4 regions of the Sodalis sp. RH16 genome follow, and region 1 is predicted to be linked to each of the others. Evidence: predicted binding sites of a transcription regulator. Region 1 holds the regulator's gene; each other region holds the start of a gene.
The links. Region 1 encodes Fur, which represses iron uptake genes when iron is present. Its sites were predicted from a motif close to ATAATAATGAGAACNACTATCAA; they were not measured.

Region 1 (3,167 bases):
TCGATGCATTATGGGAAAACTATCCGGCGCTTATCGGCTGGAAGGAAATACCGCCCTGGGACGGGCCGGTATTATTTATCCGCGGCGGCCTCTCCCCCTATGTGAAGGAGGAGTACAGCGAAGCCATCCGGCGGCAGTTTCCACGGGCGCGGGCCCACGTGGTGGCCGGCGCGGGCCATTGGGTGCATGCCCAAAAGCCTGAAGCGACGCTGCGCGCCGTTGTGCGGTTTCTGGCGGATTCCCTGGGGAGCTAGCCGCGACCGGCCGGTTTACCCATCCGGCAGTGTTAATCATTGTCGTTTATCACCGGGGTGGGGTAATATGGCTTGCTATGTTTACCGGCAAGGACTTACCCGCCCGCTTTTGGATGCACAATCCCTTCACGACTTATGGCAAAAGAACAAACGGACCGCACCACCCTGGATTTGTTTATCGATGAAAAACGCCCGGGGCGCCCGAAAACCAACCCGCTTTCCCGTGATGAACAATTGCGAATCAATAAACGCAATCAATTGCGCCGGGACAAGGTGCGGGGTCTGCGCCGGGTTGAGTTAAAAATCAATGCGCAGGCGGTGGCTGCATTAAACGAGCTGGCTTTTCAGCACGCTCTCTCCCGCAGCGAGCTGATTGAACAAATCCTGCTGGCCGAATTGGAACGGCATCAGGATGCCGCCGGCAAGGAAGATTAAGGCCGGGCTCGCCGTCCGGGACCGGAAAAGACCGGCTTTTGCGATAAAACTCCGGTTGAACGAGTTTCTCCCGCTGTGAGGGTCTGCTATTATTGCACGATTATTTCCCGAAAAGCCGGTTGATCGTCTGGTAAACCATATCCTTAATATTTAAGAGGTTTTCAAATTCATGGCAAGCGTAGGCATTTTTTTTGGCAGTGACACCGGCAATACCGAAAATATTGCCAAAATGATTCAAAAGCAGCTGGGCGCCGATGTTGCCGAAGTGCATGACATTGCCAAAAGCAGCAAAGAGGACCTGGAACAATTCTCCACCCTGCTGCTGGGCATTCCCACCTGGTATTACGGCGAAGCGCAATGTGACTGGGACGACTTTTTCCCCACATTGGAAGACATTGATTTCACGGGAAAACAGGTAGCGCTGTTCGGCTGCGGCGATCAGGAAGACTACGCCGAATATTTTTGTGATGCCATGGGCACCATTCGCGATATCATCGAACCCCATGGCGCCACCATCGTGGGTCATTGGCCTACCGCCGGCTACCATTTTGAAGCATCGAAGGGTCTGGCGGACGATAAGCATTTTATCGGTTTGGCCATAGACGAAGATCGCCAGCCAGAGCTGACCAATGACCGCGTGGACGCCTGGGTAAAACAAATCAGCGCCGAACTCAAGCTCGGCTGAGCCGCCGCCGGGTTTCCCGGCTAAACCCGTGCCGTCCATAGCGTTGACGGCCGGTTGAAGCTGTTGATATATAATTCCTTTCAAATCGATAGATACAAGTTTTTAACTTTCATCCACAAAGCAGTACAATAGCCTGGCGGTTAGACCGATTTTAATGAAATGTGATAAAACTTGCCTCACCTTAAACAGACTATCATTGTAAAAAGGCCGCGGTTTTCATTTTACACAGGCAGTCCTATAATGAGACGGCGTTACATTTTTCAGGCCGACCATTGTTATAGGCTACATTAGCCTACAATCAAATTATCAAAGCAACAGGACTAAACCCGCATGACTGACAATAATATTGCATTGAAGAAGGCCGGCCTGAAAGTCACACTTCCCAGACTTAAAATTCTGGAAGTGCTGCAAGATCCGGAATGCCATCACGTCAGTGCGGAGGATCTCTATAAAAAACTGATCGATATGGGTGAGGAGATTGGTTTAGCCACCGTTTATCGCGTACTGAATCAGTTTGATGACGCCGGGATCGTCACCCGCCATAATTTCGAAGGCGGTAAATCCGTTTTTGAACTGACGCAGCAACATCATCACGACCACCTGATCTGCCTTGATTGCGGCAAGGTCATTGAATTTCGTGACGAGTTTATCGAAGCGCGCCAACGGGATATCGCTAAAAAACACAATATCAAACTCACTAATCACAGTTTATATCTTTATGGCCATTGTGAAGTCGGCAATTGCCGTGAGGATGAGACCCTGCACGATCATGATGTTGACGAAGCGGTGCACAGCCTTAAAGAGTAACCATAGCGACACCGGGCATCGTTCAAAGCTTGAAAACCACTGCTGAAACGGGTGGTTTTGGTTATTCCGCAAATTGCCGATGGCACCTGGACTGATGCCGCCCCGTTTCTTATCCCGCTGCCGTTGATTCTTTCACTCCATTCGCTCCTCAGCCCCTTCATGCCGGCCAGGCGGCCACAGCCCGTTGAGCCTGCGCCGTGGAATCGCATCAGCAAAAGAAACTTCACGAATTAAAATTTATTATAAATATTTAAAACAATCACACACCCATCAATTCTCATTCCTGCTGTTCAAATCCACAAGCGAAAAAGAATCTTCGCTAAAAATACATGTTACCTATTGTATTACAATAATATTTTATTCGTAAGGCTTCGGTGTCGTTTCCACGGCGCCATGAGCAATGTCCGGCATTACTTTTACAAAAAGCACCAACTTTATAAATTATTTTAAAACGTGAAGTATGCTGCATATTTGTTATGCATCCTATGTTGATATAGTGCCGTCAGCAATGATAATCAGAGAGCTGAAAATGACTGAATCGGAACTGAACGGCGCCATGCCCCGAGGTATCGGCATCGCTCCCTATCTTCGCATCAAGCAAGAAGGGATGACCGAAAATGAAAGCCGGATCGTGGAGTGGTTTTTAACGCCAGGCAATCTTAGCCATATTTCCGGCATTAAAGAGGTGGCGCAAAGCCTCGGCATGTCGGAAGCCATGATTGTCAAGGTGTCGAAAATTCTGGGCTTCAGCGGTTTTCGGCAGCTTCGCAGCGCGATTGTCGAATATTTTGATCATGCGGATCATGATATTACCGCCGAACTGTCGCCGGATGACAGTCCGGAGGATCTGGTGAATAAGGTGTTTAACCTCACGGTACGCACCATCGTTGAAGGACAGGCCATTGTCGATGCGCAGGAGATCCAGCAGGCCGCCCGCTGTTTTTTCAATGCCCGCCAGCGTGAACTCTATGGCGTCGGCGGCTCGA
Region 2 (3,167 bases), 1.5 Mb from region 1:
AGCGCGCCATGGCGTCATACACCGTGGCGGCGGGCACCTTCATGGTATTGTCGGTGTTGGCGTAGCTGGTGCCGACATAACGCACGCCGCCCCCCACGGTAAAGCCATCGAATTTACCGGGCAGGTTGTACTCGCTCCAGAGCGTGGCGCTTTGACGGGCGATGCCCACCGGCGAATTGCCCTCAACGCCGTTGTTGGATTTGGTGACTTCCGGATCGGTCAGCGCATAGGACGCGGTAACCAGCCAGGACGGCGTCACGTTAACCTTACCCTCCAGCTCAATACCTTTAGAGCGGATTTCACCGGTCTGTACGCTAAAATTCGCATGATCGGGGTCCGCCGTGGCGACATTGGTCTGGCGCAGGTTATATACCGCGGCGGTAAACAATGCGTCCAAACCGTTCGGCTGGTATTTCAGGCCGGCTTCCGCCTGTTTGCCCTTGGTGGGTTTAAACGCGTTGCCATTGTAATCGGTGCCGCTGGTGGGCACAAACGAGGTGGAGTAGCTGACATAGGGGGCAAATCCGCTGTCGAAGTGATACAGCAGACCGGCCCTGCCGGTGGTGGCGTAGTCATTCTCCTCGCTGCGGCTCGCGGCCACCAGATTATGCGTTACGGTGTTTGCTTTATCATAACGTCCTCCCAGATTCAGCACCCACCGCTGCCATTTCGCCTGATCCTGCAGATAAAAACCGGTCTGGGACTGTGTTTGCTGGTTACGGTTGGTCACATCAGGCAGGTCTACCGGCGCGCTATAATCCGGATTGAGATAGTTAAGGTCCGAGGTGCTGCCGTAGCCGGAGTTCTGATGCAGGGAATCGTGCAGATAATCAACCCCCATCAATATCTTGTGTCCCACCGCGCCTGTGGAGACATTCGCCTCTGCCTGGTTATCCACGGTAAAGCTGTTCAGCGTCTCGTTGATATTCATGGTGGAGCGGTGCACCGCCGGCGCATCGGTGGCCGTACCGAAGGGATACACCATCTGATAATCGCTGGTACTGCTCACATAACGCAGGTTCTGCCGGAACGTCCAGACATCGTTGAACTCGTGTGAAAACTGATACCCCACGCTGGCCTGCTTGCGTTCGTAGCTGTCGGTCCCCGGCTGGCCGCCGTAGAAATGGTCGGAGATTTTACCGTTGGGGTTGCTCACCAGTGTGCCGTTAACCGGCAGCATGTTGAAAAAGCCGGAATCGGGATCGCGCCGCAGCTGCGCCAGCAGCGTCAGGCTGGTACGGTCGTTCGGTTGCCAGGTCAGGGACGGCGCAATGTCGTAGTGCTTATAGCGGGTGTGATCCACCTGGGTATCGGTCTGGAACAGCGTACCGGCGACCCGTCCCAGCCACTGTTTTTGGTCGTCCAGGGGACCGGACAGATCAAAACCGGTGCCGAACTGGTTATGATTGCCGCCGGTAAGATAGACCTCGTGCACCGGTTCTTCCGTGGGTTTTTTACTGGTGAGGTTAATCAAACCCCCCGGATTTACCTGGCCGTAAAGCACCGACGAAGGGCCTTTCACTACCTCGATGCGTTCCAACAGGTAGGGGTCCCATTGGGGCCGCGACCAATAGGACACCTGGGGCAGGCGCAAACCGTCCAGGTACTCGTCCGCCGCGAACCCCCGCAGCATAATGGTATCGAAACGGTAATCCGCCCCGCTGACCTCCGACTCGGCCCCCGCCAGGTAGCGCAGCGCCTGCGGAACGTTTCTCGCTCCCTGCGAGGCCATTTGCGCCTGGGTAATGACCGAAACGCTCTGGGCGGTTTCAATCAGAGGCGTGTTGGTTTTCGTCGCGCCGACGGCCTTATGGGCGACCACGTTATCCTCATCGCCGCCGCTGTCAGCCCCGGATACCGTCACCGCCGGCAGCGTTTGGGGCGTTTCCTGGGCGCCCATGGCGTGGCCTGCCATCCCGGCCCACAGCAGCAGCGCACCCTTTGCGGCCGTTTTTCTCTTGTTCATACCTTATCCCCGGAATCAAAAATCGCACTAAACGCCGTTTCCACAAAAATGTTTCAACCGCAAAGGGCCAATAGATAACGTTTCAGCCATCAACGCGGATAAAAATGATAATCATTTGCTTTTCAAAAAGCAGCAATGCTGCCAGTATAGGAAAGATATAAAGTGGAGAAATAGCGCAAATCAGACAGTAGTTGACGGTTATTTCCGTTATTGGCGGCGATTGCTGAAAAAGACAGTAGCGATAAATGAGAGGACCCGATGGAACCCACCTGGCGAAAGAAGTATGACACGGCGCAGCCCGAACGGTTAGAGAAAATGCGGTATGTTGAACTCGCCTATCGCCAGGGTGAACGCCAACACTGGCACGCACACGAACAGGGGCAACTGATATTTACCCTGAAGGGGGTGGTGCGCGTCCTTACCGAGCGCCATATCTGGACGCTGGCTCCCAGGCGCGCGCTCTGGCTGCCGGGGGGCATGCCCCATGAACTGCACGCCATCAACGACGTCACTACGCACAATATCTATCTGTTTCCGCCGCTGACGCGTGATTTCTGGTATGACGACGTTGCCCTGCAGGTCACGCCGCTGCTGTATGAACTGATTAAATCCTGGCATCAGGCCCAGCAGGCGGCGGAGCTCAATCGCGTAGAGATGAGCACCACCCTGCTGCTGGATGAGCTGCGCCGCTGCCCGCGCGCCACCGTCTGCATGGTGCCGCTGCCTAGGGATCGGCGGGTGCTCAGCGTGTGCGATACCCTGCTGGGGGAACCGGAAAACAACGACACGCTGGAAAACTGGGGCAACCGCGTCGGCGCCAGCGCCCGCACCCTGGCCCGGCTGTTCCGCGACGAAACCGGTATGGGCTTTTCCCAATGGCGCCAGCAGCTGCGCCTGGCGGAAGCCGTGACTCATCTGGCCCAGGGCCGTCCGATTAACCTGCTGGCCAATTCGCTGGGTTATCAGAGCCCCAGCGCGTTTATCGCCATGTTCAAAAAGACCCTGGGAGAAACTCCCCGGCGTTATTTGTCCTGTTGAAACATCCACCGGCCTTAACCAGGGGCCCAGCCGTTAGCATTGCGCCGGCGGCCCCTGGGCGTGAGGCTTAATCGTTTAAGAGATCTCGCCCTTATCCGTTGCCCTTTTTACATTTATTCTTTTAATTTCGATAATTCAAATAACCATGAAATCTACAAGTGAT
Region 3 (3,167 bases), 750 kb from region 1:
GTCCTCGACGGCCCGCCCAATCAGACAATTTTCATTAACTATTTTAGACCTCTTTGGGTCAATGAGCGATTACCCCGCCTCCCCGATCCGAACAAAACCGGCTTCCAGATCGGCGATAAGGTCATCGACATTCTCCAGACCGATATGAACCCTCACCAGGGTCCCGGTGAAATCCACCCCGCCGGCCGGCCGTATGGCCGCGATCTCTTCGGGCTGATTGGCCAGTATCAAGGATTCAAACCCTCCCCACGAGTAAGCCATGCTGAAATGCTCGAAATGATCGAGGTAGTGTTCAAGCTGCCGCTGGCTCAGCCTCTTTGCCAAAATAAAGGAAAACAGCCCGCTGGCGCCCTTGAAATCCCGCAGGAAGAATTCATGGCCCCGGCTGCCGGGCAGGGCCGGATGATTTACCGTCGCCACTTCAGGGCGTTCGGCCAGCCAACGCGCCACCCGCAGGCCGTTTGCCTCGTGCTGTTTAAGCCGGACGCCCAGCGTCCGCAGACCACGGGCGGCCATATATGCCGTATCGGCATCCGCCATTTGACCCATCAGATAGGATTGCTCGCGCAACTGATCCCAGCAGCGGGCGTTGGCTACCGCGGTGCCCAGCATGGCGTCGGAGTGGCCGATAATATACTTCGTACCGGCCTGGATGGAGATATCCACGCCCAGCGCCAGCGCCGGCAAGAGAATACCCGCGGCCCAGGTGTTATCCAGCATAATCACAATCTGGGGATTAGCGGATCGCACTGCCCGCACGATGGCCGGAATGTCCTGCACCTCCATGGTGATGGATCCCGGCGATTCCAAAAACACCACGCGGGTGTTTTCCTGGATAAGATCCGCTATGCCGGCGCCTATCATCGGGTCAAACCAGGTGGTGGCGACATTCAGCTTGCCCAGAATATGCCGGCAAAAATCCGTGGTGGGTTCATAAACGGATCCGGTAACCAAAACATGATCCCCGGCGGAAACGAAAGAGAGGATGGAATTGGTTACGGCGGCGGCTCCGCAAGGATACAGAGCGCAGCCTGCTCCGCCTTCCAGTTCCACCATGGCTTGTTGCAATGAGAAATGGGTCAGGGTACCCCGCCGGCCGTAAAACAGTTCCCCGTTCGCCCGCTGCTCGGTAGCGTGCTTTTTGGCCTGAACCGAATCAAAAACCAACGAGGAAGCCCGTTGAATGACCGCATTGACCGAGCCCTGGGTGAATTTTTTATCTCTCCCGGCAGCGATCAGCGCCGTTTCAATTTTCTTAACCGTCATGTTCTGCGCTATGCCTTTCGCTTATGGTTTCACTTACGATTCCGCAGGCCGGGGAAAGCCTCGATTACACCCCCCTTTCGCGTAGTTAAGTTAACACGATTGCACGCCGACGGCAGGCGTTTTAACGCGTTAAAAAACCATTAACGCCTTTCATGATTCAGCGGCGTAAAATGATGGCTGGAGAACGGACGCTAAAACCTCCCGCTGTCGGTAATCTTGATAAATACGTTACAAATTAAGCTACCATTTATTAATGAAGTGAAACTATTGGGTAGATTTCTGGCCGCATAATAAAATTGATACAAATAATAATGAGAACCACTATCAATTCGCGTCCTGTTTGTTATCATTCTCGCTGATTAAATTTCCTGTAACAGATTCCGGTGGAGGCATTTCGTGAAGACGGCTGTCATGACGATTATCCAGGACCTATCCTTTAAGGCTCGGCGATGCGCCGGCCCGCTGCCTGCGATCCTGCGCGGCCTGGCGGCGGCGTCACTATTTTCATGTGCATTAAGCGCCGCGGCGCCGCCGCAGGCCGCCGCCCAAGACCCCGGCGCCCAAAATGTTCAACAGGCGCCGTCCCAAGATGCCGCCCTGGACCAAAACATCCAGCGGACCCCCGCGTTATCCGGACCTTTGAGTACCGATATGGGTTCGGCCCAGCAGCTTGCCCAAATGGATCTGTCGGTATGGGGAATGTACCGGCATGCCGATGTGGTGGTGAAAACCGTGCTGGTCGGTCTGCTGATAGCATCGATTATCACCTGGGCGCTTTTCTTCGGCAAAGGTATCGAACTGATGTCGGCCAAACGGCGTCTGCGTGATGAATTGAGAACGTTAAAAAACGTACGCAGTCTGGATGAGGCGATTGAAACCGTCGCCGCATTTCGGACCGAAGGCGTCAGCTCCCGTCTGGTGGCTGAAGTGCAAAATGAACTGGATTTATCCGCTGGAACCAACGATAGCGCAGGCATCAAAGAGCGCGCCGCTTTTCGATTGGAACGGCGGGTGGCGGCTGCCAGCCGGATGATGGGCAAAGGCAACGGATTTTTAGCCACTATCGGCGCCATATCCCCCTTTATCGGCCTGTTTGGTACGGTATGGGGCATAATGAACAGTTTTATCGGCATAGCGCATACTCAAACCACCAACCTGGCGGTGGTGGCGCCGGGTATAGCCGAAGCATTACTGGCCACGGCCGTGGGTTTATTCGCCGCCATTCCGGCGGTGGTGATTTACAATATCTTTGCCCGCACCATTGCCGGCTATAAGGCCATGGTAGGGGACAGCGCGGCGCAAATTCTCCTGCTGCTGGGGCGCGATCTGGATTTGGCCGTCGGCGCCGGCAACCGCGAACACAAAGCCGTTGCAAAGCTTCGGTTAGGGTAGACTATGGCGATGCATTTGAACGAAGACATCGATGGCGACGGCGAAATGCATGATATCAACGTGACGCCTTTCATTGACGTCATGCTGGTGTTGTTGATTATATTCATGGTGGCCGCCCCGTTGGCAACGGTGGATATCCGGGTGAATTTGCCTAACTCCACCGCTTTGGCCCAGCCCCGGCCGGTAAAGCCGGTTTATTTATCGGTCAAAGCGGATAAGCAGCTGTTTATCGGCGATCGGGCGGTGGATATGAATACGCTGGCAGACGCTCTTAACCTTCAGACCCAGGGTAATAAAGACACCACCATCTTTTTTCAAGCCGATAAACAGGTGGATTATGAAACCATGATGTCGGTGATGGACGGTTTGCGCAAGGCGGGCTATTTCAAAGTGGGCCTGGTGGGCATGGAAACCCCCGGACAACGGTGATTCCCATGGCATCCCCTTGGCGCAAAAGTATAATCAAGAGTAAAACATACCTATCCCCGCATCATTAACCTAAATGGTTG
Region 4 (3,167 bases), 990 kb from region 1:
GTTACGGCTCGCCGGCATACCGGCGGCCGGATTTGGGGCGGAACCGCCCACGTGATTCATACGCCGGCTCATACGGCTGTGAAAGCAGTTGTGCCCTGGTGTTCACCGCCATGCTGATTATCGGCGGGCCCGGGATGAATCTTCCCGTCGGGCTGCTCTTTGGCTGGTTTTTGCTGACACTCAGCTGGGTCGACGCCCTTACCCTGCTGTTGCCGGACCGGCTGAACGGCCCGCTTCTGGCCTGCGGGTTCGCAAGCCACGTCACTGCATGGGATGGGGCAGATGCGTTCAAGAACGGGCTGCTTGGGGCGATATGCGGCGCTATGGCGCTCTGGGGTGTTCAACGCCTGTTTCGGCGGGTAAAGGGTTATGAGGGTCTAGGGAGCGGCGATATTAAGCTGCTGGCTGCCCTTGGTGCCTGGCTGGGGTGGCAGGCGTTGCCGGGATTATGCTGCTACGCGGCGTTAAGCGGACTGGCCGTCTGTGCCGTAAGCGGAAGCACACAGGGGAAAATCCCCTTCGGCCCATGCCTGGCGTTGGCCGGCTGGGTGATATACATCAGTCCGTAGAAAATCCTGCTACGAACTGATGCGGCTTGCGGACGGGTTTATTATGAATCTTCGTATTTATACGACAGTTTAGAACCGTGCCGGTAAAAGTACCGGCGAAGTATCATCCAGGCCCGCTCGTTATTGCGCAGCATCTTTCAACTGGGATTGGAGGTAATTTTGCGCGCCGATGCGGCCGATCAGTTCCAGCTCGGTTTCAAGAAAATCAATATGTTCTTCTTCATCCGTGAGAATTTCGATGAGCATATCGCGGCTCACATAATCCCGAACGCTATCGGCATAATTGATGCCTTCACGGAGATCCTGGGCCCCTTGCAGTTCAAGGTTAAGATCCGAGCGCAGCATTTCTTCCACATCCTGGCCGATGTTAAGCGGGCCGAGGTCCTGCAGATTCGGCAGCCCTTCCAGGAAAAGTATGCGTTCGATATAACGATCGGCATGCTTCATTTCATCAATGGATTCGTGATATTCGACGTCGTTTAGCCGCATCAGACCCCAATTTTTGAACATCCGTGCATGCAGGAAATACTGATTGATGGCAACCAGCTCGTTGCCGAGCAGTTTATTGAGATGGGTTATTACTTGGGCATCGCCTTTCATAGTGCACTCCTCCGTTACGGTTAAGTACAGAATATAACCGGAGCAGAGTAAATCAAGGTAATAACCCTACTAATTAAGCAATTTTTTCATAACTCATAATGATCTGTAGTTCATCTTCCATGATGACCCGCGCCTTGCAGGTGCACTTACCGCATTTGGTGCCTACCGGAACAATCTGTTTAAGCTCTTGAAGCGACACGGGTTGGTACTGTCTGACAGCATCACGGATGGCTTCGTCACTTACCGCATTACATAAACAAACGTACATTTGCGTCTTCTCTAAACCAACTTGCGAATAATTTAAATGAGAACGCTTGTCATTTCAATAGGTGAATTATAATTGTTTTGTAAATTTGAGATATTCCATAGGGTTAATATCAAATGGAAAGAAATAAAAAGGGCGCCGAAGCGCCCTTTCTTTGCCAGACTCCAGGAAGATGGAAGTCTTAAGCGATAACCTTGGCTACCACGCCGGCGCCAACGGTACGGCCGCCTTCGCGAATAGCGAAACGCAAGCCGTCGTCCATGGCGATAGGGGCAATCAGGTTTACAACCATCTTGATGTTGTCGCCAGGCATCACCATTTCCACGCCTTCCGGCAGTTCGATGGTTCCGGTCACGTCAGTGGTACGGAAGTAGAACTGAGGACGGTAGCCTTTGAAGAACGGCGTATGGCGGCCGCCTTCATCTTTGCTCAGAATATAGACTTCTGATTCGAACTGGGTATGCGGATGGATGGTACCCGGTTTAGCCAGTACCTGGCCGCGTTCAACTTCATCACGTTTGGTACCGCGCAGCAGCACGCCCACGTTTTCACCGGCACGGCCTTCATCCAGCAGTTTACGGAACATTTCAACGCCGGTGCAGGTGGTTTTCACGGTCGGCTTGATGCCGACGATTTCAACTTCTTCACCTACTTTCACCACGCCGCGTTCCACACGACCGGTTACCACGGTGCCGCGGCCGGAGATGGAGAATACGTCTTCGATCGGCAGCAGGAACGGCTTGTCAATGGCGCGAACCGGTTCCGGGATGTAGGTGTCCAGCGCTTCGGCCAGTTCCAGGATCTTGGAGGTCCAGGCTTCGTCGCCTTCCAGCGCTTTCAGGGCGGAACCGCGGATTACCGGCGTGTCGTCGCCCGGGAAATCGTACTGCGACAGCAGTTCGCGTACTTCCATTTCAACCAGTTCCAGCAGCTCTTCGTCATCCACCATGTCGCATTTGTTCATGAAGACGATGATGTAAGGCACGCCTACCTGGCGAGCCAGCAGGATGTGCTCGCGGGTCTGCGGCATCGGGCCGTCGGTTGCCGCTACCACCAGGATCGCGCCGTCCATCTGGGCTGCACCGGTGATCATGTTTTTCACGTAGTCGGCATGCCCGGGGCAGTCAACGTGCGCGTAGTGGCGGGACGGGGTATCGTATTCAACGTGAGAGGTGTTGATGGTGATACCACGGGCCTTTTCTTCCGGCGCGTTGTCGATCTGATCGAAGGCGCGGGCGCTGCCGCCGTAGGCTTTAGCCAATACGGTGGTGATGGCGGCGGTCAGGGTCGTTTTACCATGGTCAACGTGGCCGATGGTGCCGACGTTAACGTGCGGTTTTGTACGTTGAAACTTTTCTTTAGACACGGCTATATTCCTTACTCTTATGCTCTCACCTTAAGCGAGAGCACGGGATAATAATTTTAAACCCTAAAACTTATTTAGCTTTACGGGCTTCGATAATGGCCTGAGCAACGTTGTTCGGTGCCTCATTGTACTTCAGGAACTCCATGGAGTAAGAAGCACGGCCCTGAGTCTGTGAACGCAGATCTGTAGCATAACCAAACATTTCAGACAAGGGGACCTGCGCACGAACCGTTTTGCCGGTCGCAGTATCTTCCATGCCGTCGATCATACCGCGACGACGGTTCAGGTCACCGATCACGTCACCCATATAGTCTTCAGGCGTTTCAACTTCGACTTTCATGATAGGTTCCAGCAGAACCGGTTTGGC

Region 2: a site for Fur is predicted at 2,065-2,087, ahead of ACL2XJ_RS08390 (TonB-dependent siderophore receptor). Genes of this name have one in related genera too.
Region 3: a site for Fur is predicted at 1,572-1,594, ahead of exbB (tol-pal system-associated acyl-CoA thioesterase). Genes of this name have one in related genera too.
Region 4: a site for Fur is predicted at 1,468-1,490, ahead of bfd (bacterioferritin-associated ferredoxin). Genes of this name have one in related genera too.

What each region holds. Positions count from the first base shown of each region.
Region 1 is NZ_CP178737.1:3,296,438-3,299,604, reverse strand. Features, by position in the region: gene ACL2XJ_RS15200 (alpha/beta fold hydrolase) at 1-254, shown strand, start outside; gene ybfE (LexA regulated protein) at 390-689, shown strand; gene fldA (flavodoxin FldA) at 859-1,374, shown strand; gene fur (ferric iron uptake transcriptional regulator) at 1,705-2,181, shown strand; gene alsR (transcriptional repressor AlsR) at 2,711-3,167, shown strand, end outside.
Region 2 is NZ_CP178737.1:1,839,001-1,842,167, reverse strand. Features, by position in the region: gene ACL2XJ_RS08390 (TonB-dependent siderophore receptor) at 1-1,966, opposite strand, end outside; gene ACL2XJ_RS08385 (AraC family transcriptional regulator) at 2,225-3,004, shown strand.
Region 3 is NZ_CP178737.1:2,545,780-2,548,946, forward strand. Features, by position in the region: gene metC (cystathionine beta-lyase) at 70-1,266, opposite strand; gene exbB (tol-pal system-associated acyl-CoA thioesterase) at 1,663-2,658, shown strand; gene exbD (TonB system transport protein ExbD) at 2,662-3,087, shown strand; gene ACL2XJ_RS11740 (SDR family oxidoreductase) at 3,152-3,167, opposite strand, start outside.
Region 4 is NZ_CP178737.1:2,309,139-2,312,305, reverse strand. Features, by position in the region: gene ACL2XJ_RS10530 (prepilin peptidase) at 1-569, shown strand, start outside; gene bfr (bacterioferritin) at 690-1,169, opposite strand; gene bfd (bacterioferritin-associated ferredoxin) at 1,243-1,437, opposite strand; gene tuf (elongation factor Tu) at 1,616-2,800, opposite strand; gene fusA (elongation factor G) at 2,871-3,167, opposite strand, start outside.